3 regions of the Kitasatospora sp. NPDC089797 genome follow, and region 3 is predicted to be linked to each of the others. Evidence: riboswitches for the same ligand, from Rfam matches in the RefSeq annotation. Region 3 holds a riboswitch; each other region holds the start of a gene.

Region 1 (6,137 bases), on a different contig from region 3:
AACGCCGCCGCCGACCTCCTGTGGGACGAGATCGGCCTCGACACCGTTAACCGCACCATGGCCGACCTCGGGCTGAGCCGCACCGTCGCCGTCCACCACATGCGCGACCTCATCGGCGCCCTCGCCGAGGACACCGGCCCGGACTCCCCGGTCGACCCCGCCGTCGTCGCCCGCCTCAGGGTCCTCGACCCCGCCTTCACCAACCACAGCACCCCGCGCGACATGACCGCGCTGCTCGCCGCCGTCTGGCACGGCGACGCCTGCCCCGGCGACCACGGCGCCGCCCTGCGCCGCCTCCTCGGCCTCCAGGTCTGGCCGCACCGCCTGGCCTCCGGCTTCCCCTTCGACGACGTCCGCGTCCACGGCAAGACCGGCACCCTCCCCACGCTGCGCCACGAGGTCGGCGTCGTCGAGTACCCCGACGGCGGCCGCTACGCCCTCGCCGTCTTCACCCGCGCCGCCGCCACCACCATCACGCTGCCCGCCGCCGACGCCGCCATCGGAACCACCGCCCGCCTCGCCGTCGACGCCCTCCGCGCCCGAGCCGCGACCGCCGCCGCGGAGTGACGGCCGCACGGGCCCGGCGCGGGACGGGAGTTCGCCCGGGCGCTCAGACGCGCGGGAGTGCCGCCTGCCGGGGCGGTGCGGTGGACGACGGGCAGGCCGAGATGCCCGCCCCATCGGCTGCCCTACTGCCGACCCGCCCCCACCACCGGAACGGGTCGGCGGGAGAAGGGAGTTCGCCGCACCGACAGGCGGAACCGCCTGGGCGCTCACGCACGCGGGGGCGGCGTTGCGCGGGCCGCAAGCTGGGCGGCGCCCGACGATCCGGTCGGAACACGGCGGCCGATCCGCCGTCCTGACGCCTGCACGACCGGATGGGCCTGCGCAGGACGGGAGTTCACCCTGCCGGCAGGCGGGACCACCCGGGCGCCCAGGCGCGCGGGCAGTGTGGTGGGCGATGAGCCCGACGGCGAGCGACAGGCCGACAGGCCCGGCACACCGGCCGCGCACGGGTGCCGCCCGACCGGTCGGCGGCTCGACTGCCGACGCCGGCCACCCCGCCCCCACTGCCGCCGGACGGACGAACAGGCGGGCCGGAGCAGGGAGTTCGCCCTGCCGACAGGCGGCCCCGCCCCGGCGCGCAGGCGCGCGGGGCGGTGTTGCGCGGGCCCCGGGCGCCGCAGCGGGCGGCGTGGTGGGCGATGAGCCCGACGGCGGCGAGGGGCAGGCCGAGGTGCTCGGCGATCCGGTCGGGGCCGTGGCCCTGGAGGGCGAGCAGGTAGGCGGTCTGGACCCGCGAGTCGTAGGCCACGTCGGGAGAGGTGGTGGCGGAGAAGTCGCGGTGGTCGAGCAGGTAGAGGCGCGGAACGCCGTCCTGGAGGGTCAGTTGGAGGAGGCCGCGGACGATCGGCGCGTCGGCGGGCAGGGTGAGCGGCGGCAGGTGCGGCGTCGGCCGGCGGAAGCCGCGCAGCAGGCGGGTGCCGCGCGCGGGGGTGCCGCCGTCGTGGGCGGTGCGCGCGGACGTGAACGCGGGGAAGGCGAAGCGGGTCATGGTGGAACCTCCGACGGCCCGAGGCCGGGGGGAGGGCGCGCGCGAGTGGACCGACCGGCGTCAGCGCGCGCCGGGAATGAGGGCGGAAAGCCGATGGCGGGGCCGACTGTGGCCCGGACTACTACTGGAGTCCATCTCTCTCGCCTCCTCCCGGTCGGGCGCGTGATCGCGCCGCTCGACACGGCAAGGAGCGGACCGGGCCCGCCGCGACGGCGACGCCGGTTCACCCCAACTCGTCAGAGCTTTGGCACTCCACGGCGTGATCCCCGGCGGGGAAGCCACTTGGGATCAACCCTTAGGTCGGGAAGATCTGTCCTGAACCTGGGCGTCTCTCGACGTCGTCGGGTCAGTGGCCTGTGTCCGTGAAGACGCCTCACCGAACGAGGTGCCTTTGAAACTCTCCCGATCATACCCCTTCCGGTGCCGGCCCACGAAGGGCCCTGTCCGCAGGACGCACCCGCCCGCCCGGCGGGCCCATGAGTACGGGCACCCGATCCCGGCCCCGGCCGACGGGAGCCGCGGCGGCGGCATCAGCCCGTCGGCGCCGGGCATGTATGAGAGGTCGTCCGGCAGCGGGCCGTGACGATCCGGCCCGGCCGGGACGCGGCCGGGGCAGCGCGGGGAGGCACCACGGACATGGGCGAACTGGACGGCAGGACGGCACTGGTGACGGGCGGGTCCCGTGGGATCGGGCGGGCGATCGCGCTGCGGCTCGCCGCCGACGGGGCCCTGGTCGCGGTGCACTACGGCGACAACGAGGCCGCGGCGGCGGAGACCGTCGCGCTGATCGCCAAGGCCGGCGGCCGGGCGTTCCCGGTCCGGGCCCGGTTCGGGGACGGCGACGCGGTGGACCGGCTGCTGGAGGGCCTCACCGCCGGTCTGGCGGAGCACGACCAGGACGGTCTGGACATCCTGGTCAACAACGCGGGCATCCACCTGGCCGGCTCGATCGCCCGGATCACCGAGGAGGAGTTCGACCGCCTGATGGCGATCAACGTGCGCGCGCCGCTCTTCGTGATCCAGCGGACCCTGCCGCTGCTGCGGGACGGCGGCCGGATCGTGACCGTGGCCTCGGCGGCCGCCCGGATCGGCTCACCCGTCCAGATCGGCTACACCCTCAGCAAGGCGGCGGTGGCGGCACTCGCCGCACCGCTCGCCAATGAGCTCGGCCGGCGCGGGATCACCGTGAACACGGTCAATCCGGGGGTGATCCTGACCGACATGACGTCCCCCTGGACCGGTGTGCCGGAGGCGATGGCCGGCCTGGAGGCGATCACCGCCCTGGGCCGGGTCGGTCTGCCCGAGGACGTCGCGGACGTCGTGGGCTTCCTGGTGGGCCCGCAGGGCCGCTGGGTGACCGGCCAGACCCTCGACGCCTCCGGCGGCACCTACCTGGGCCCGATCCCGCCCGAGGCCTGATCCGCCCGGGCGCCGGGGCCGGCGGCGGGCACCGCACCGCCACCGGCCCCGACCCCGGCGGCGCGGGCGGCCCGGGAACCGCGGATCGGCCCGGAGGCGTGATCATGAGGCATGAGCACTCATCTCCCCGAGGGACCGGCGACCCCCGCGCTGGTCGTCGACGTCGACGTCCTGGAGCGCAACATCGCCCGGATGGGCGCGGCGGCCCGGGCCGGCGGCTTCGCGGTCCGGCCGCACGCCAAGACCCACAAGTGCCCGGAGATCGCCCGGCGCCAGCTCGACGCCGGGGCGACGGGCCTGAGCGTGGCCACCGTCGGTGAGGCGGAGGTCTTCGCCGGGAGCGGCGTCTCGGACCTCTTCATCGCCTACCCCCTGTGGGTCGACGACGCCAAGGCCCGTCGGCTGCGCGCCCTCGCGGACTCCGCCGCGCTGCGGGTCGGGGCGGACTCCGTGGAGGGCGTCCGGCGCCTCGGGCGGGCGCTGCGCGGGGCGCCGGCCCCGGCGCAGGTGATGATCGAGGTCGACTGCGGCCACCACCGGACCGGGGTCGCCCCGGCCGACGCGGCCGCGATCGGCCTGGCCGCCGTCGACGCCGGGCTGGAGGTGGCGGGCGTCTTCACCTTCCCGGGGCACGGCTACGGTCACGACCCCCGGGCCCGTGAGCACGCGGCCCGCGACGAGGAGCGGGCGCTCGGCGAGGCCGCGGCGGCCCTGCGGTCGGCGGGGCTCGCCGTGCCGGTGGTGAGCGGCGGGTCGACGCCGACGGCCGGGCAGTGGCGGTCGGGCGCGGTGAACGAACTGCGCCCGGGCGTGTACGTCTTCAACGACGCCACCCAGCTGGCCATCGGCAGTTGCACCCCGGCGGACCTCGCCCTGTACGCGCTGGCGACGGTGGTGAGCACCCCGGCTCCCGGGCGGTTCGTCCTGGACGCTGGCAGCAAGGTGCTGGGCTCCGACACCTCGCCCTGGGTCCGCGGCCACGGCTACCTCCCGGACCACCCCGACGCGGTGCTGGCCTCGCTGTCCGAGCACCACGCCACCGTCGTCCTGCCGGAGGGCCGGCCCACCCCCCGGCTGGGGTCGCGGGTGGCCGTCGTCCCGGTGCACGTCTGCACCCCGGTGAACCTGGCCGACACCCTGGAGGTCGTCCGGGCCGGTGAGCCGGTCGACCGCTGGCCGGTGGCCGCCCGCGGCGCCAACAGCTGATCCCCGGGGCCGTGGTCCCCGGGGCGCTGGTCCCCGGGGCACGCCGTCACGGCGCGGGGACGGCCCGGTCGGGCAGCGGCACGGCGTGCAGGCAGGGGTGGGGGGCCGCCCCGGCCGGAGCGGAGAGGACGGTCGCGACCTCACCGACGATCTCCACCCGGAGCTCACCGCCCGGGCTCTCCCAGACCGGCCCGCCGCCGGGCCCCAGGGCCTCGGTGCGGTGCACCACCACGACGGACGGTGGGCCGTGCCCGCAGACCGGCCCGGGCAGGGTCACCGCGTAGCGGCGTTCAAGGCTCTCCATCGCCGGCCTCCTCGTCGGACTCCCCCACCCGTCGTCGATTCTCCTCCGAACCCGGGCTGCCGTACACGAACGGTACGGGTCTTGACGGCTTCCTGCCGCCCGTCCCGAGGCGGCGGCCCGGAACCGGTCGTCACCCGGGCGGGTACCCGGCCGGACCCGCACTACACCCGGGCACGACGCCCTGGTGCGCGCGGCCGGGAGCGGGCAGGCTGCTCCTGCGGTCCGGCCGTCCGGACCACGCCCCGCCGCCCCGCACCCGAAAGCGAGACCGCGCCGATGACCGACCCCCGAGCCGACACCGTCGACGGCCTGCTGCGCCGCAGCGCCCGCCGCCACCCCGACCGCATCGCGCTCACCTATCGTGACCGCAGCTGGACGTACCGGCAGCTCGACGACGCGGTCGGCCGCGCGGCCGGGCACCTGCGGACGCTGGGCCTGCGGACCGGCGACCGGGTCGCGGCGTACGGGCGCAACTCCGACGCGTACGCGATCGCCTTCCTCGCCTGCGCCCGGGCCGGACTGGTGCACGTCCCGGTCAACTACGCGCTCACCGGGGACGAACTGCGCTACCTGCTCGGCCAGTCCGGCAGCCGGGCGGTGCTCACCGACCCGGCGCTGGCCCCGGAGGTCGAACGGGTCCGGGACGGTCTGGACGTTCGGCACGTGGTGACACTGCGCGACGGCGACGGAGACGCCGACCTCCTCGGGATCGCGCTCGCCGGCCCGGTGCCCGACCTCGACGCCGGGGTGCAGGAGGGCGACCTCGCCCAGTTGCTCTACACCTCCGGCACCACCTCCCGGCCGAAGGGCGCGATGATGACCCACCGCGCCCTGATCCACACCTACCTCTCCGGCATCCAGGCCCTCGACCTGCACGAGGACGACCGGCCGCTGATCTGCATGCCGCTCTACCACTCGGCCGCCCTGCACGTCTTCCTGCTGCCCTACCTCGCCGTCGGCGCCTCCGTGCTGCTGCTGGACGCGCCCGACATCCCCGAACTGCTCCGCCGGATCGAGCGCGACCGGATCGGCTCGCTGTTCCTGGCCCCGACGGTCTGGGTGCCGCTGGCCAACCACCCCGACCTGGACCGGCACGACCTGTCCTCGCTGCGCAAGGCCCAGTACGGCGCCTCGGTCATGCCGGTGGCGGTGCTCGACCGGCTGCGCGAGCACGTCCCGTGGGTCGGCTTCTACAACTGCTTCGGCCAGTCCGAGGCCGGGCCGCTGACCACCGTGCTGCGGCCGGAGGAGCACGGCGAGCGACCGGCGTCCTGCGGCCGGCCGGTGCTGTTCGTGGAGGCCCGGATCGTCGACCGGGACGGGGCCGAGGTGCCGCCCGGCACCCCCGGCGAGATCGTCTACCGCTCGCCGCAGCTCTGCCTCGGCTACTGGGACGCGCCCGAGCAGACCGCCGAGGCCTTCAAGGGCGGCTGGTTCCACTCCGGGGACCTGGTGGTCGCCGACGGGGCGGGCTACCTCACCGTGGTCGACCGGATCAAGGACGTGATCAACACCGGCGGGGTGCTGGTCGCCTCCCGGGAGGTCGAGGAGGCCGTCTACAGCCACCCGGCGGTGGCCGAGGTGGCGGTGGTCGGGGCGCCGGACGAGAAGTGGATCGAGGCGGTCACCGCCTTCGTGGTGCTCCGGCCCGGC
Region 2 (6,137 bases), on a different contig from region 3:
GTCGGGTCGGAACGGTGTCGGAACGGTGGATGGGGCGGGGAGCGGAGCGGCGGCCGGGTCAGAGCCCGGGGTGCCAGGAGGCTTCCAGCCGGGTGGTCCCGTCGGCGGCGGTGACGGTCCGCCAGCTGGCGCGCATCGGCAGCGGGTGGCCGCCCGGCACGGTCGCGGCCGACCCGGTGGCGGCCCGCAGCACGGGGCTGTCCAGGGGGCTGGCCGCCAGGCGTCGGCCCACCGCGGCGAGGGCGGCGCGCAGTCGGCCGCGATCGGTGGACGGGAGGGTGGGCTGGAAAGCGGCAACGATGGACATGGCAGGTCACCTCCGTGACGGGGCCGGAAAACCGGTGGGCGAGTGCGCTGGTGTGCGCGGGGACTGACGAACGGTCAGGCGGCGGGCGCGGCGGGCGCGGTGGCGCTCGCGGCGGCGGCCCGGTGCCGGGCGGCGGCGAGCGCGAGGCGGTGCGCGGCGGCCGGCGGGAGGTCCGCGAACCGGGCGAGCCAGGCCGGGCGGTGGCCCTGGCGGGCGAGCAGGTACGCCAGGTGGACGCGGGGCTCGTACGCGGAGGCCGGGCTGTTGGCGGTGCCCGAGTAGGGGCAGGTGCCGGGGTCGTCGAGGCGGTAGGCGCGCTCGACGCCGTCGTGCAGGGTGAGGCGGACGCTCGGGCAGCGGTGGAACGCGGGCCGGGGGAGCGGGACTTCGTGGATCCGGGTGGTGCGCATGGCCGTACTGCCTTCCTTCCCCGGGGTCGGGGCGGTCGAGGGGTCCGGGGCGGGGCCGGGGGCGGCGGCGTGGTGGTCGCCGCCCCCGGCGTCCGGGTCAGTGGTTCAGGGCGGTCTGGACGACCTTGATGATGACCATGATCATCGCGATCAGCAGGTAGGAGCGCAGGGCGCCCATGCCGATCTTGCGGGCGGTGGACATCACCGGCTTCTCCAGGGTCTCCAGCGGGGGCATCCGCCAGTTCTCCCGGCCGGTGCGGTCGATCGGGTCCTCCTTGGTGCCCTTGCGGCCGAAGGTGAAGAAGTACCCGGCGACCAGGACCCCCGCCACGCCGCAGCCGGCCATGATCCAGAGCAGCGCGTCCGAGCTGATGTCCGGCCAGACCACGGCCGCGGTCAGGATCAGCGACAGCATCACCAGGACGCCGACCACGGCGGAGGTGAAGGCGTTGGTCTTGGGACCGTTGCGCCACGGGCCGAGCACGGCCTTGTCGTTGCAGAGCAGCAGCAGGAAGACGGTCGCGGAGGGCAGCAGCACCCCGGCCAGTACCTGGACGAACTGGGTCATCAGGCCCTGGGCGTAGTCGGTGGACAGCAGGGTGATGGCGGCGGCCACCACGACCACACCGGCGTAGATGCCGTAGAAGCCCTTGGCGCCCTTGACCCCGCGGTGCAGCGAGTGCTTGATGCCGAAGACGTCGCCGATCGCGTACGCGGTGGAGAGCGAGACCGCGAAGGCGCCGATGATCGAGGCGTCCAGCAGGGCGATCGCGAACAGCACGCCGACCACGTGGCCGGCCTTGTCCTCCAGGCCCTTGGCGATGGCGCCCGCGTCGCTGAACTGGCCGAAGCCGTCGGTGCCCGCGAACGCGGCGGCGCAGAAGCCCATCATGGCGGCGGCGCCGATGATCACGATGGCGATGCCGATCCACAGGTCGGCCTTCTCGTACTTCATGAAGCGCGGGGTGATGCGCTTGTCGATGACGTACGACTGCTGGAAGAACAGCTGCCACGGGGCGACGGTGGTACCGACGATGGAGACGATCAGCAGCATCACGGTGGCGAGTTCGCCCGAGGCGCCCGGCATCTGCGGGACCACGAAGTCGTGGGCCATCTGCGAGGTCTTCGGGTGGACCATGAAGTAGATCGGCACCAGCAGCAGCGAGCCGACGCAGAGCGTGACGGCGACCCGTTCGAAGCGCCGGAAGGAGCCGGTGAAGGCCGAGGCGATGATGACCGCCGCCGCCAGGATCACCGAGGCGACCTTGGGCAGGCCCAGGTACCCGGCCGCGAGTGTCACGCCGATGAACTCGGTGACCAGAGTCAGGGCGTTCAGCAGGAACAGGTCGATGACGCTGAAGGCGCCCCAGAACTTGCCGAAGCGCTCCAGGATCAGCCGGGCGTGGCCGACGCCGGTGACGGCGCCCAGGCGCAGCACCATCTCCTGGTTGACGTACAGCACCGGGATCAGCAGGGCCAGCGTCCAGAGCAGCTGGGTGCCGTAGTTCTGGCCGGCCTGGCCGTAGGTGGAGAAGGCGCCCGCGTCGTTGTCGCCGACCATCACGATCAGGCCGGGGCCGACGATCGCCAGCAGGGTCTTGAGTCTCGCGCTCAACCCCTGGCGTGGTGCGTCGTCATCGAGCTTGATGGTGCCGAGCGCACCCTTGATGTCGCCCACGTGGGCGTCGTCCAGCACGGCCGAGCGCGGAGCGGGGATCTTCGAGTCGAGAGTGGAGTTGGTGGTCATGGCGTTCCTCCCGGTACCCCTGACAGGCGGGGCGGTTGGGGACGCGCGGCAGCAATTCCCCCTGCGTGCAGGCACGGCGCATCGGCGCGCGGCGCTGCCGGCCCGTGCGGACGGGCGCGGGCATGGCGAAGCCGCGTGCGGGTGCTGTGTGGTGACGCGCCGTCAGATCAACGCGCAGGGGAGGTTGTTACCGCGTGCCGGAGGTGTACGAGGACAGGCGGGGGTAGGGGCAACTGTGGCCCGGACTACTGCAATCCATGTCTCTCGCCTCCTCCCGGTCGACGCACCCCGTGGTGCGTGTCATCGACGCGGCAAGGAGTTCACCGGCGCGCGGAAAACGGCCACCGGTTCACCCCAACTCGTCAGAGCTTTGGCACTCCACGGCGTGTCCAACCCCTCGAGGTCGGAAGCCACTTCGGATCAACCCTTAGGTCGGGAAGATCTGTCCTAACCCTGGGCGTCTCTCGACGTCGTCGGATCAGTGGCCTGTGTCCGTGAAGAAGCCTCACCGAACGAGGTGCCTTCTTCAAACCTCCAGAAGCATAGCCCCGGCGAAGAGCACTACTTGCGTACTTGGTAGAACCTTTACCTTTCTCGGCGGCCGGCACCCGTCCGGGTGACGCGGGTTTGACCGGTTCGTGACCACGGAACGACTTCCCGCCGTACCGGCAGCGGCACGGCATCCGCCCGTGCCCGAACCCGAGGGGTGGCATGGCGACCGCAGGCTCCCAGGGGGCTCCCCGGCAGGCCAGGGCCCTGGCACTCGCCCGGAACCCCAAGCTCTGGCTCTTCCCGAGCATCCTGTCCGCGCTGGTGGCCGTCCTGCTCTCGCTGCTCTACCTCGGCGGCATCGTCAACCCGACCGGACACCTGCACCGGCTGCCGATCGCCCTGGTCAACGCGGACCAGGGCCCGCCGCCGCCCGGCCGGTCCGTCGACCTCGGCACCGAGCTGACCAGGGCGGTGCTCGCCGGTACCCCCGGTGACACGGTCGACTGGCGGCGGACCGACGAGGCCGGCGCCCGCGACCTCCTCGCGTCCGGCAAGGTCTACGGCGCGCTGCTCGTCCCGGCCGACTTCACGGCCACCGTCGGCCGGCTCACCGCCGGCGGCGCCACCGAGCGGCCCACCCTCACCGTGCTCACCAACCCCGGCCTGGGCAGCCTGGGCTCCTCGCTCGCCGCGCAGATCGCCCAGAACGCGGCCCACCAGGCCTCCGTCGCCGCCGGGAAGGAACTGCTCGCCGCCGTACCGGCCGCGGGTGGGAGCACGGGCTCGGGTGCGGCCGCGGGTGGGAGCGCGGGTTCGGGTGCGGGGGCGGGGGCACGGGGGCCGGACACCGGTGCCACCGCCCGGCTGCTGCTCGCCGACCCGTTCGCCGTCACCACCCGGGTCGGCCACCCGATCGGCACCCACAGCGGCCTCGGTCTCAGCGCCTTCTACTACACCCTGCTCGCCGTCCTGACCGGCTTCATCGGCGGCAACATCATCCACAACGGCGTCGACGGCGCCCTCGGCTACAGCGACAGCGAGATCGGCCCCTGGCACACCCGCCGGCCGACCGTCCCGATCAGCCGCACCCAGACCCTGCTGCTCAAGATGGTGATGACCGCCGGGATCATGCTGCTCACCACCTCGCTGGTGCTGCTCTGCACGGCCGGCATCCTCGGCATGGACGCCCCGCACCAGGCGCTGCTCTGGCTGTTCGCCTACTGCGCCAGCCTCGCCGTCGGCCTCGGGGTGCAGGCGATCAACGCCGCGTTCGGCGGGATCGGGCAGTTGGTGTCCATGTTCGTCTTCATCGCGCTGGCCCTGCCCTCCTCCGGGGCGACCGTCCCGCTCCAGGCGGTGCCCGGCTTCTACCGCTTCCTCGGCGTCTTCGAGCCGATGCGCCAGCTGAGCGACGGCATCCGGGCGATCCTCTTCTTCGACGCCCGCGCGGACGCCGGACTGGCCCGCGGCTGGATCATGATCGCGGTCGGGGTGGTGCTGGCCCTGGCCTTCGGCTTCGGGATGACCCGCTACTACGACCGCAAGGGCCTGCACCGCTGGACGCCGCAGCCGTCCGACTAGGCCTGGCTCCCGGCGGCGCTGCTCCCGGTGTTGGTACCTCCGGTGGCGGTGCCCCCGGTGACGCTGCTCCTGGCGACGGTCACCTTCAGGTGCTTCATGATCGGCTGGTCGCTCTGGGTGCTGAAGTCCCCGATCGCGCACAGCACGTTCAGCTCCGGCATGTACCCGGCCGCGCAGCCGCGCGGGATGTCGTACGGGACCGCCAGGTAGCCGTGCACCGAGCGGGTGGAGCCGTCCCGGGCGGTGCTGGTGACGTCCACCGGGTCGAACTCGGCGATGCCGCGCTCGCGCATGTCGTCCCGGTTCAGGAAGACCAGGGTGCGCAGGTTCTTCACGCCCCGGTAGCGGTCGTCGTCCGAGTAGATGGTGGTGTTCCACTGGTCGTGCGAGCGCATCGTGCCCAGCGCCAGGGTGCCCGGTGCGGGGACGACGTCGGGCAGCGGGGCGGCGGAGAACTCGGCCTTGCCGGTGCGGGTGAGGAAGACCAGTTCGCGGGCCGGCTGCTTGATCCGGAAGCCCAGCGGCAGCCGCACCCGGCGGTTGAAGTCCTCGAAGCCGTCCAGCACTTCGGCCATGGTGTCGCGGATCCGGTCGTAGTCCTCGACGTACCACTCCCACGGGGTGGCGCTGTCCGGCAGTGCCGCCCGGGCCATCCCGGCGACGATCGCGGGCTCGGAGAGCAGGTGCGGCGAGGCCGGGCGCTTCATGCCCACCGACAGGTGCACCATGCTCATCGAGTCCTCGACGGAGGTCGACTGCACCCCGGCGCGCTGGTGGTCCTTCTCGGTCCGGCCCAGGCAGGGCAGGATCAGCGCCCGGCGGCCGTGCACCAGGTGGCTGCGGTTCAGCTTGGTGCTCACCTGCACGGTCAACTCGCAGGTGCGCAGCGCCTCGTAGGTGTACGGGGTGTCCGGCGCGGCCAGCGCGAAGTTGCCGCCCATGCCGACGAAGACCGTCACCTCGCCGCGCCGCATCGCCTCGATCGCGCCGACGGTGTCCAGGCCGTGGGCGCGCGGCGGGTCGATCCGGCAGACCTCGGCGAGCCGGTCCAGGAAGGCGTCGGCGGGCCGGTGGTCGATCCCGCAGGTGCGGTTGCCCTGGACGTTGCTGTGCCCGCGCACCGGTGACGGCCCGGCGCCCTCGCGGCCCAGATTGCCGCGCAGCAGCAGGAGGTTGACGATCTCCCGCACGGTGTCCACGCCGTGCTCGTGCTGGGTGACGCCCAGGCACCAGCTGAAGATCGAGCGGTCCGCCTCGCGGTACACCCGCGCCGCCCGGAGGATCTCGGCGCGGCCCAGCCCGCTCTGCCGCTCGATCTCCGCCCAGGGCGTGGCCGCGCAGAGGTCGCGGTAGGCGGCGAAGCCCGAGGTGTGGCGGTCGATGAACAGCTGGTCGAGGGCCTTGTCGTCGGTCGCCGACTGCTCCAGGACGGCCTTGGCCATCCCGCGCAGCAGCGCCATGTCGCCGCCGATCCGCACCTGGAGGTTCAGCGTGCCGGTCCGGGTGGACTTGTTCAGCGCCATGTCGGTGAAGTCGTGCGGGATGATCGTCCGCCGGGACGCCGCCTCGATCAGCGGGTTGACGTGCACGATCTGCGCGC
Region 3 (6,137 bases):
CGGCAGCACCAGCACGACCAGCAGCAGTTCCCCCCAGGGCGCGGTGAGCATCATCGGCTTCGCCCCGAACCCGCTGGCCCGCGACTTCAGCAGTCCCACCGCCGGGACGAAGCCGTTGGCCGCCCCGAGCAGCGCCCCGAGCAGGGCGATCAGCGCGCACTGCAGGCCCGCCATGGTCCGGCGGATCCGCGGCGGGGCGCCGACCGCGGCCAGGGTGGCCTGGTCCTGCCGGGAGTCGGCGGCCGCGAGCCCGGTGGCGATCCCGGCGGCGCCGAGCACCACCAGCGCGGCGAAGCCGCTGAGCGCGAGGGTGAGCGCGTCGCCCTTGGACTGGTAGCCGCGCTCGACGTCCAGCTGGGAGTAGTGGTCCAGCTGGGCGGCGACGGCCGCGGCCCGCTGCTGGGCCTTGCGGTCCGGCGGCGTGGCCGGGCGCCAGACCGCACCCTGGGGTTCCGAGGCGAGGCCCAGCTTGGCCAGCGCGGAGACGGGCATCAGGCCCTGGGCGAAGCGGGCCGCGTCCGGGGCGTCGACCAGCACCGCGTCCACCGGGACCTCCTGGAGGTCGGGCTTGGGGATCTGGCCGGGCTGCACCGGTCCGCCGCCGCCCCCGCGCAGCATCAGCACGGCCTTGCCGTCGGCGCCGATCAGCGTGCGGTCGAAGACCAGCAGCTTCCCGGCGGCCAGCGCCTGCTCGGCCGCCGGGTCCCGGAGATCGAAGAGGTTGTGCAGCAGGGTCGCGTCACCGGTGGCCAGGTGCGGCGGTGCACTGAGCGTGTGCCAGTCCACCGGGCCCTTGAGCTGGACGGCGCTGGAGCAGTTGTCGCAGAACTTGTAGACGACCTGGCCGACGTCGGCGCGCGGGCCGAGCCCGGTCAGCTCCTTCTCCACCGCGGCCGGGAGCGCGGCGGCCTGCGGCCCGTCCCGGTGGCTGGTCAGCTGCACGGCGCCGTACGGGGCCTGCGGCCGGTAGTCGCGCCGGTTCTCGGCGTCGGTGCTGGTGCTGTACACCCCGATGGCGACCGCCCCGGCCACCGCGGCCATCACCGCGGCGACGGCGGGCGCGGTGCGCGAGCGGTTGCGGGCGGAGTCCCGCAGGGCCAGCCGGGGGCCGAGCGGCAGCCCGCCGGCGAACCGGCCGAACAGCGCGACCAGCAGCGGGGTGCAGGCCAGCAGCCCGAGTTCGGCGGCGACGGAGCCGCCGAGCACGGTGAGGGTGCGGGCGTCGTAGCTGCTGACCACGGTGCGCCCGTGGTTCACCGCGCCGGCGCCGTACATCGCGATCGCGCCGCCGGCGAGGATCAGCGCCACGCCGACCACGGTGACCAGGCGGTTGGGTGCCCGGACGGTGTCCCGCCCGGTCAGCCCGGCGGTGACGCTGCGCCGGGCTGCCTGCCAGGCGGGCAGCGCGGCCGCGAGCAGTGCGGTGACCACGCCGATCCCGGCGATCGCCAGCAGGTCCAGCGGGGGCAGGGCGAAGTGTCCGAAGCGCGCGCCGCCGAACTCCTCGATCACCGGTTGCAGCACGGCGACCACGGCGGTGCCGACGGCCACGCCGACGGCCGCCCCGGCCAGGCCGAGCACCAGCCCGCCGCCGAGCACCACCGCGCCGATGTGGGTGCGCCGGCCGCCCGCGGCGCCGAGCAGGGCGAGCTGGCGGCGGGAGCGGCGGGCGCCGACCGCGAAGGCGGGCCCGGCCAGCAGGGCGACCTCCAGCAGTGCCATCCCGGTCACGGTGGCGACCACGACCTTGGTGCTGTTGCCGGCGGCGGGGTCGTGGTAGACCCGGGAGTCCCGGTAGTAGGGGACGGCCCCGTCCACCGGCGGGTCGAGTGCGACCGACCGCGCGGTGAGGGTGTAGCCGTGGGCGTTGAAGGACTGGACCGCGGCCCAGTCGAGGACGGCCCCGCCCGGCAGGTGCACCAGCCAGGAGCTGTGCCCGCCCTTGCCCGGCGCGGCGCCCGGCTGCGCGGGGTCCGCGGCGGCGGCCAGCGGGTCGAGCAACTCGCCCGGCCTGGCGACGAGTTCGACCCGGCCGAGCTCGTCCGGGTGCTCCACGACGCCGGTGATGGTGAAGGTGGTCCGCTCCAGGCCCTGGACGGTGGTGGTGCCGCCGAGCGGGATCCCGGAACGGTCCAGGAAGGCCTGGGTGGCGGCCAGTTCGTGCGGGGCGCCGGGGGCGCGGCCCTTGACCAGGTCGATCCGACCGTGCCAGACCGGGTCGGCGAGGTCGGCCTCGGTGGTGAGGGTGCGGACCAGGCCCTCGGGAGAGGTCGCCCCGGTCTCCGGTCCGGTCCGGACGGCGGTGAGCCTACTGCCGTGCGGCAGCAGCGAGTTGACCAGGGCGGCCGGATCGGAGACCGCGTCCTTCAGCTGCTCGGGGGTGGGCTGCTGCCCGGGGCGGGGCGGGACGACGAAGGCGCCGTCCTCGGCGACCGGGGCCTGTTCGACGGCCTGGCCCGGGCTGAGCGCGGTGACCAGCGCGTCCGCGCCGCCCACCACCCGCTCGACCCGTTCGGCCGGGCTCAGCTGCCCGCTGCGGTGGACCACGTCGGCGCCGGTGACCCCGAGGACGGGCAGCGCGATCATGGCCAGGATCAGGGCGCTGCGCCCCTTGGCCCGCAGCGCGTCGCGCCGGGCCACCCGCAGCGCGACCTTCCATGCTCCGAGCTTCACCGGGTCACCCCGCCGACCTGCTGGGGCCGGTGGACGGCCGCCTGGCAGCCGCCGGAGCGGCGTCCGGCGCTCTCCGAGGCGACCGCGCCGTCCCGCAGGTGGACCACCCGGTCCGCCCAACTGGCGTGCGAGGCCTCGTGGGTGACCATCATGGCGGCCGCGCCGGCGTCGCAGCGGGCGCGCAGCACGGCGAGCACGGCGTCGCCGGTGGCGGAGTCGAGGGCGCCGGTCGGTTCGTCGGCGAGGACGAGGCGCCGTTCGCCGATCAGGGCGCGGGCGATGGCGACGCGCTGCTGCTGGCCGCCGGACATGTCGTCGGGGAAGCGGTCGGCGAGTTCGCCGATGCCCAGTTCCTCCAGCGCGGCCAGCGCCTCGCGGCGGGCGGTGCGGCCGGAGACGCCGTCGAGTTCGCGCGGCAGGGCGATGTTCTCGGCGGCGGTGAGCGCGGGGATCAGGTTGTAGTCCTGGAAGACGTACCCGACGGAGCGGCGCCGCAGGTCGGCGAGCTTGCCGCGGCTGAGGCCGCCGAGGCCGACGCCCTCGACCAGGACCTGGCCGTCGCTGGGCAGGTCCAGCCCGCCGGCCAGGGTGAGCAGGGTCGACTTCCCGGAGCCGGACGGCCCCATGACGGCGACGAACTCGCCTGCGTGGACGGTCAGGTCGACCCCGCGCAGGGCGTGCACCTCGGCGGCGCCGCGGCCGTGCACCCGGGAGACCCCGGCCAGCTGCAGGACGGGCGCGGGCCGGCTCGGATCGGTGTGGGACACAGTTCCCCCTCGTGAGCTGTTCAGCTGCATATGTCGGTGAACTATATATGCCGGGAGGGGATGCACAAGTCGTCCGGGATTCGGTCAAGGTTCTACAAAGGTGTCGACGTTCGGCCGAAAAGGTGACATGGAGCGACCGCCCCGGGGCTATGCTTTTCGAGGTTTGAAAAGGCACCTCGTTCGGTGAGGCGTCTTCACGGACACAGGCCACTGACCCGACGACGTCGAGAGACGCCCAGGTTCAGGACAGGTCTTCCCGAGTTAAGGGTTGACCCCAAGTGGCTTCCGGCCGATCCGGCTGGACACGCCGTGGAGTGCCAAAGCTCTGACGAGTTGGGGTGGACCGGTCCCTCGCGGCCGGTGTGCTCCTTGCCGTGTCGTGATGCGGCGCACAGACGGTGCGCCCCCGACCGGGAGGAGGCGAGAGACATGGACTGTGATAGTCCGGGCCACAGTAGCCCCTACCCCCGCATGCTCTCGAACACCTCCGGCACGCGGTAACAACCTTCCCTGCGCGTTCACCCAGGTCTTCGTCGTGCGCCCGAGTGCGCCCCGACGCAAGCCGCCTGACGCACCGTCATGCCCGCACGGCCGCCGCCGCTCAGCGTCGCCGTACGGCGCGGACGTCGTGTGCGCCGACGTGCGCCCGCAGGGAGGATCGCTGCTGCGTGCCCCCTGTCGCCCCCTCCAGGAAGGGGGCAGGGAGGCCCCGCCATGACCAACGTGATGCTGGACCCGAAGGTTCCCGCCGCTCCCGCCGCGGCCCGCTCCGCCGTCCTCGACGACGCCCACGTGGGCGACATCAAGGGTGCCCTCGGCACCATCAAGCTCGACGACTCCACCCCCCGCAGCGGACTCTCCGCCCGGATCAAGACCCTGCTGGCGATCGTCGGCCCCGGCCTGATCGTGATGGTCGGTGACAACGACGCGGGCGCCTTCTCCACCTACGGCCAGGCCGGCCAGAACTACGGCACCCAGCTGCTCTGGACGCTGGCCCTGCTGATCCCGGTGCTGTACGTCAACCAGGAGATGGTGCTGCGCCTGGGCGCCGTCACCGGCGTCGGCCACGCCCGGCTGATCCTGGAGCGCTTCGGCAAGTTCTGGGGCGCCTTCAGCGTCATCGACCTGTTCCTGCTGAACGCCCTGACCCTGGTCACCGAGTTCATCGGCGTGACACTCGCGGCCGGCTACCTGGGCCTGCCCAAGGTCGCCTCGGTGATCCTGGCGGCGGCGATCATCATCGCCTCGGCCTTCACCGGCTCCTTCCAGCGCTTCGAGCGGGTCGCCGTCACGCTCTGCGTCGGCTCGCTGCTGCTGGTGCCGATCTACTTCATGGTCCACCCGAAGACCTCGCAGATGGCCCACGACTTCGTCGTCCCGCAGATGCCGGGCGGCTCCGGCCAGCTCGCGGCCGTGATGCTGGTCATCGTCTCCATCGTCGGCACCACCGTCGCCCCGTGGCAGCTGTTCTTCCAGCAGTCGTACGTCATCGACAAGCGCATCACCCCGCGTTTCATGAAGTACGAGAAGGTCGACCTGTGGATCGGCATCGCCATCGTGATCATCGGCGCCGCCGCGATGATCGGCTTCACCGCCGCCGCGTTCGCGGGCACCGACGGCTTCGGCCAGTTCTCGGACGCGGCCGCCGTGGCCAAGGGCCTGGAGGACAAGGCCGGTCACCTGGTCGGCGTGCTGTTCGCGATCGCCCTGCTGGACGCCTCGATCATCGGCGCCTTCGCGGTGTCCCTGTCGACCGCCTACGCGATCGGCGACGTCTTCGGCATCAAGCACTCGCTGCACCGCGGGGTCAAGGGTGCCAAGGGCTTCTACGCGGTCTACGCCGGCCTGGTGGTGATCGCCGCGGCGATCACCCTGCTGTCGAACGACTACCTGCAGGGCCTGATGACGCAGTTCGTCCAGGTGCTGGCCGGGGTGCTGCTGCCCTCCGCGACCGTCTTCCTGCTGCTGCTCTGCAACGACAAGGCCGTGCTCGGCCCGTGGCGCAACGGTCCCAAGACCAACGCCTTCACCTCCGCCGTGGTCGGCGTCCTGGTGATGCTGTCGCTGATCCTGACCGCCGCCGTGGTCTGGCCGGACATCAGCTCGGACGCGATCCTGTGGATCATGGCCGGCTGCGGTGTGGCGGGCGTGCTGGTCGCCGGGTACTTCTTCGTGGCCGGCCGCTCCGGCACCAAGGAGGACCCGATCGACCGTGCCGGTCGCGAGGAGTGGCGGATGCCCCCGCTGGAGACGCTGAGCCGTCCGGTGATGTCCACCGCCCGCAAGGTCGGCATGGGCGCCCTGCGCGCCTACCTGCTGATCGCGATGATCATGGTCATCATCAAGATCGTCCAGACCGCGCTGAACCACTGATCCGCCGAGCGGAACCCGGACGGACGGGTGGTGGGCGGCAGCTCGCCACCCGTCCGTTCCACTTTCCGTGTCCGTTTCCCTTTCCGCGTCTCTTTCCGTTTCCGTGTCCGTTTCCCCGTGAAGGCCTCCCCGGGAGGCCTTCCCCCGTGAAGGAGGTGCCGTCGTGCACACCCTGACCACCGTCGAGTTCCTGGTCCGGCTGGCCACCGGCGTCGCCTGCGGCGCGCTGATCGGCGTCGAGCGCCAGTGGCGGGCCCGGATGGCCGGTCTGCGCACCAACGCCCTGGTGGCCGCCGGCGCCACCCTGTTCGTCCTGTACAGCGA

What was found. A riboswitch is a leader RNA that binds a small molecule or an ion and turns the genes downstream of it on or off. The one in region 3 is predicted to bind magnesium.
Region 1: another riboswitch for magnesium. It lies ahead of AB0O91_RS37585 (hypothetical protein); the one in region 3 lies ahead of AB0O91_RS14275 (NRAMP family divalent metal transporter).
Region 2: another riboswitch for magnesium. It lies ahead of AB0O91_RS34655 (NRAMP family divalent metal transporter); the one in region 3 lies ahead of AB0O91_RS14275 (NRAMP family divalent metal transporter).

Annotation. Positions count from the first base shown of each region.
Region 1 is NZ_JBFBGS010000071.1:10,259-16,395, forward strand. Features, by position in the region: gene AB0O91_RS37580 (serine hydrolase) at 1-567, shown strand, start outside; gene AB0O91_RS37585 (hypothetical protein) at 902-1,555, opposite strand; M-box (ykoK) riboswitch at 1,776-1,947, opposite strand; gene AB0O91_RS37590 (SDR family oxidoreductase) at 2,192-2,974, shown strand; gene AB0O91_RS37595 (alanine racemase) at 3,086-4,180, shown strand; gene AB0O91_RS37600 (DUF6296 family protein) at 4,227-4,484, opposite strand; gene AB0O91_RS37605 (fatty acyl-CoA synthetase) at 4,761-6,137, shown strand, end outside.
Region 2 is NZ_JBFBGS010000059.1:16,113-22,249, forward strand. Features, by position in the region: gene AB0O91_RS34645 (hypothetical protein) at 59-307, opposite strand; gene AB0O91_RS34650 (hypothetical protein) at 382-717, opposite strand; gene AB0O91_RS34655 (NRAMP family divalent metal transporter) at 815-2,464, opposite strand; M-box (ykoK) riboswitch at 2,811-2,988, opposite strand; gene AB0O91_RS34660 (DUF3533 domain-containing protein) at 3,176-4,537, shown strand; gene AB0O91_RS34665 (FdhF/YdeP family oxidoreductase) at 4,534-6,137, opposite strand, start outside.
Region 3 is NZ_JBFBGS010000015.1:95,267-101,403, forward strand. Features, by position in the region: gene AB0O91_RS14265 (FtsX-like permease family protein) at 1-2,673, opposite strand, end outside; gene AB0O91_RS14270 (ABC transporter ATP-binding protein) at 2,670-3,440, opposite strand; M-box (ykoK) riboswitch at 3,609-3,785, shown strand; gene AB0O91_RS14275 (NRAMP family divalent metal transporter) at 4,155-5,813, shown strand; gene AB0O91_RS14280 (MgtC/SapB family protein) at 5,977-6,137, shown strand, end outside.